2 regions of the Sporosarcina sp. P37 genome follow, and region 2 is predicted to be linked to the other one. Evidence: a T-box and tRNA genes for the amino acid it is inferred to sense, from the RefSeq annotation. Region 2 holds a T-box; the other holds one or more tRNA genes.
The links. A T-box is a leader RNA that pairs with one kind of tRNA and senses whether it is charged. The one in region 2 lies ahead of trpS (tryptophan--tRNA ligase), so its partner is inferred to be a tRNA-Trp.
Positions count from the first base shown of each region.

Region 1: it encodes a tRNA-Trp, which carries the amino acid that the T-box ahead of trpS (tryptophan--tRNA ligase) is inferred to sense. The anticodon was not compared.

Region 1 is NZ_CP015349.1:1,070,942-1,073,171, reverse strand. It holds rRNA gene SporoP37_RS05695 (23S ribosomal RNA) at 1-88, shown strand, start outside; rRNA gene rrf (5S ribosomal RNA) at 213-328, shown strand; tRNA gene SporoP37_RS05685 (tRNA-Asn) at 377-451, shown strand; tRNA gene SporoP37_RS05680 (tRNA-Ser) at 457-548, shown strand; tRNA gene SporoP37_RS05675 (tRNA-Glu) at 578-652, shown strand; tRNA gene SporoP37_RS05670 (tRNA-Val) at 694-769, shown strand; tRNA gene SporoP37_RS05665 (tRNA-Met) at 791-865, shown strand; tRNA gene SporoP37_RS05660 (tRNA-Asp) at 867-942, shown strand; tRNA gene SporoP37_RS05655 (tRNA-Phe) at 990-1,065, shown strand; tRNA gene SporoP37_RS05650 (tRNA-Thr) at 1,074-1,146, shown strand; tRNA gene SporoP37_RS05645 (tRNA-Tyr) at 1,155-1,239, shown strand; tRNA gene SporoP37_RS05640 (tRNA-Trp) at 1,243-1,313, shown strand; tRNA gene SporoP37_RS05635 (tRNA-His) at 1,336-1,411, shown strand; tRNA gene SporoP37_RS05630 (tRNA-His) at 1,465-1,540, shown strand; tRNA gene SporoP37_RS05625 (tRNA-Gln) at 1,545-1,616, shown strand; tRNA gene SporoP37_RS05620 (tRNA-Gly) at 1,625-1,699, shown strand; tRNA gene SporoP37_RS05615 (tRNA-Cys) at 1,707-1,780, shown strand; tRNA gene SporoP37_RS05610 (tRNA-Leu) at 1,805-1,885, shown strand; gene SporoP37_RS17740 (hypothetical protein) at 2,078-2,206, opposite strand.
Region 2 is NZ_CP015349.1:2,688,277-2,690,506, forward strand. It holds gene trpS (tryptophan--tRNA ligase) at 1-943, opposite strand, end outside; T-box leader at 1,016-1,229, opposite strand; gene spxA (transcriptional regulator SpxA) at 1,664-2,062, shown strand.

The DNA.
Region 1 (2,230 bases), 1.6 Mb from region 2:
CTCAAAGATGATGAGGTGGATAGGTCTGGGGTGGAAGTACGGCGACGTATGCAGCTGACAGATACTAATCGATCGAGGACTTAACCTATTATAAAAAGAAATTACTTGAAATACCCAATGTCTTTTATTCAGTTTTGAGTGAACAAAGAGTGTTGAAAAAACACTTGACATTCCCACTCAGTTTGGTATAATAATCATGGCTTTAAAAACAGTTCAGTGACGATGGCAAAGAGGTCACACCCGTTCCCATACCGAACACGGAAGTTAAGCTCTTTAGCGCCGATGGTAGTTGGGGGTTTCCCCCTGTGAGAGTAGGACGTCGCTGGTCTGTGAATCAAGTCACTTGTGTCATACCAATAATACCATTTCATATTATTCCGCAGTAGCTCAGTGGTAGAGCAATCGGCTGTTAACCGATCGGTCGTAAGTTCGAATCTTACCTGCGGAGCCATTATTGGAGAGCTGTCCGAGTGGCCGAAGGAGCACGATTGGAAATCGTGTAGGCGGTTTGCGCTGCCTCAAGGGTTCGAATCCCTTGCTCTCCGCCAGATTCACATATACGCTCTCAACTTTATACGGCCCCTTGGTCAAGCGGTTAAGACACCGCCCTTTCACGGCGGTATCACGGGTTCGAATCCCGTAGGGGTCACCATTTTAATTAATATTTCTTAGCAGCGAAAACAATTTAACCCAGGAGGATTAGCTCAGCTGGGAGAGCACCTGCCTTACAAGCAGGGGGTCGGCGGTTCGAGCCCGTCATCCTCCACCATATGTATTTCAATAGTATTGTCGCGGGGTGGAGCAGTGGTAGCTCGTTGGGCTCATAACCCAAAGGTCGCAGGTTCAAATCCTGCCCCCGCAACCAAGGTCCCGTGGTGTAGCGGTTAACATGCCTGCCTGTCACGCAGGAGATCGCGGGTTCGATTCCCGTCGGGACCGCCATTTATTACATACGCTTTTACAAGCGTCATTGTCAAAATACCATTAGTGGCTCAGTAGCTCAGTCGGTAGAGCAAAGGACTGAAAATCCTTGTGTCGGCGGTTCGATTCCGTCCTGAGCCACCATTTAATATGCCGGTGTAGCTCAATTGGTAGAGCAACTGACTTGTAATCAGTAGGTTGAGGGTTCAAGTCCTTTCGCCGGCATCCTTCTTGGTGGGGTAGCGAAGTGGCTAAACGCGGCGGACTGTAAATCCGCTCCCTCCGGGTTCGGCGGTTCGAATCCGTCCCCCACCACCATTTAGGGGCATAGTTCAACGGTAGAATAGAGGTCTCCAAAACCTTTGGTGTGGGTTCGATTCCTACTGCCCCTGTTTCCTTAAATTAATTATTGTGGCGGGCGTGGCGAAGTGGTTAACGCATCGGATTGTGGTTCCGACATTCGGGGGTTCGATTCCCCTCGTCCGCCCCATACAACTGAAAATATTGAACATTTATTTCTTTACTATAAGTGATTATAACATGGCGGGCGTGGCGAAGTGGTTAACGCATCGGATTGTGGTTCCGACATTCGGGGGTTCGATTCCCCTCGTCCGCCCCATTAATGGGGTATAGCCAAGCGGTAAGGCAACGGACTTTGACTCCGTCACTCGTTGGTTCGAATCCAGCTACCCCAGTAGCTTTTGCGGAAGTAGTTCAGTGGTAGAATACGACCTTGCCAAGGTCGGGGTCGCGGGTTCGAATCCCGTCTTCCGCTCCACTATGTTGGCGGCATAGCCAAGCGGTAAGGCACGGGTCTGCAACACCCTTACCACCGGTTCGATTCCGGTTGCCGCCTCCATATTTTATATAGTTTTTTACACGTGCCCGAGTGGTGGAATGGCAGACACGTCGCACTCAAAATGCGATGCCGCGAGGCGTGCCGGTTCAAGTCCGGCCTCGGGTATCATCAGATCTCGTTGAAGCGAGAATAAAGCATCTGCAAATGTTGATCTATCAACATTTGCAGATGCTTTTTATTTTGGATTCTATAATATTTGTTGGGGTGTAGACTCAATTTGATTTAGAACCTATGTTGGGTCAACGTCAAATATCGGGGTGGGGGAAATTCGCGTCATCCCAAATGCCCCTTCATATATTAATATTGAATGTTTAATAAAATCTTCGCCTGAAAGAGATCGAAACGTCGGGAACCGCGCCCATTGTGTTCCATCATTTTCGTTTTATGGTTAATCTCTTCTAATAAACCGCTGGAATAAGGGAAGATGAAGCTGTTCAGTATTACCGCTTG
Region 2 (2,230 bases):
GCGTGGCGGAAGCGATGGCATTGGCTTTTTCGGCACCTTGGTCAAGTATGGCATCCAGTTCAGGAGAATCGATCAGTTCGTTGTAGCGTTCCTGAATTACTGCCAAGTGCTCAATAACAGTTTCTGCGACGCCGGCTTTAAATGCCCCGTAGCCCTGACCTTCGTACTTAGCTTCCAATTCTTCAATGGTTAAACCGCCTAATGAAGATTCGATAGTCAATAAATTGGATACGCCCGGTTTATTTTCGACATCGAACTTTACGATGCCTTCAGAATCGGTTACCGCACTTTTGATTTTTTTCTCGATTTGCTTTGGTGTGTCCAAAATAGTGATTGTTGCTTTTTTATTCGGATCTGATTTGCTCATTTTCTTTAGCGGATCTTGTAAAGATTTTATGCGCGCGCCATTTTTAGGAATACGAACGGCCGGAATGGTCAATACTTTTCCGTATCGGCTGTTGAAGCGTTCAGCCAGATCTCTTGTCAGCTCGAGATGCTGCTTCTGATCTTCTCCGACTGGAACAATATCCGTATTGTACAGCAGGATATCAGCAGCCATCAGCGGGGGATACGTCAGAAGTGCTGCGGATACGCCTTCTGCACCGTCTGACTTATCCTTAAACTGTGTCATGCGCTCCAGTTCACCGATATAGGAAATACATTGCATAATCCAGCCTGCCTGTGCGTGTGCCGGAACTTCCGATTGGATGAACAAAGTGGATTTCTCAGGATCGATGCCGCTTGCAATATATGTCGCAGCGAGTGAGCGGATTGCCTGTTTCAGATCATCGGGATTTTGCTGTACCGTAATCGCATGCTGATCCACGATGCAGAAAATGCAGTCCTCTTCATTTTGAAGCTCAACGAATTGACGGAATGCGCCGATATAGTTGCCTAACGTGATGACGCCGGTTGGCTGGACACCGGAAAAAATAGTTTTCATAAGATGTTTCCTCCTCTTATTTACTGTCTGCTGCGAAAAAATGGCATAAAAAAACACCAGTCATCCCCTGTAAATAGGGACGATTGATGAAAAGGTAACCGCGGTACCACCCGAATTGCTATCACTAGCCGCTCAAATCCCATAACGCGGGAAGACGTGATGGAGTACTTCATTCATCCATCAAGCTCAGGAGCCCATTCTTTTTGTGCGGTTTTACTTGCTTTCACCATATACAAGCTCTCTGAAAAAACCGCGGCAAAAATACTTTTTCCTTCAGTGCCATTCGCTTATTGCTTAAAATTATATCGGTACGTTTTGAAAAATGCAACTTTCATTGATAATTAAAAAAGATTTCAGAGAAAATGAAACCTTTCAGTACACTTGTACGTACTATTATAGAGAGGGAATTACTAGAAGAAAATTTATCTAAATGAGAATGCGAGTAATTTCCACTCACAGGTTTAAAACATTTCAGCGTTGGGTATAAAAGTAGAAGGTGCTCATTTATCGCAGAAAACATCACGATTCTCTAATGAAATGTTGAAACATAAGAAATTTTGCATTCTAAAAAAGTTTTTTAAAAAAAGTATATTAATTGAGAATGATTATGTGTATAATGAGCAGTATAGAAACAAATTATAATAATTCTAAAGTGAAGCAGATGAATTTAAATATACTAAATCTACTGAGCGCAAGCCGTGGGAAAGGACGTGTCAATTAATGGGTGTTACACTTTATACATCACCTAGTTGTACATCTTGCAGAAAAGCAAAAGCATGGTTGGAGGAACATGAGATTCCTTACACAGAGCGTAACATTTTCTCTGAACCATTGAATATTCAAGAAATTAAACAAATTCTTCGCATGACGGAAGATGGCACTGACGAAATTATTTCAACACGATCCAAAATCTTTCAAAAACTAAATGTTGACGTGGAAAGCCTTCCGCTTCAAAGATTATATGAATTGATTCAGGAACATCCGGGTCTTTTAAGACGGCCAATCATTCTAGATGAAAAAAGACTCCAAGTAGGGTACAATGAAGATGAGATTCGTCGTTTCCTACCGAGAAAAGTTAGAGCCTATCAGCTGCTCGAAGCGCGGCGTATGGTGAACTAATCTTAATAAAAAAAGCTGATAGGGATGACACGGGATACAATTGTGCCTATCAGCTTTTTTGAATTGATATTCCCTTGTATTCCTCTAGGCTAAGCACTTCAATGCTGACGAATAAAAATGATTTGTCAGAAACCCTTTCGTAAACGGCAGTGTCGACATATAGTAATA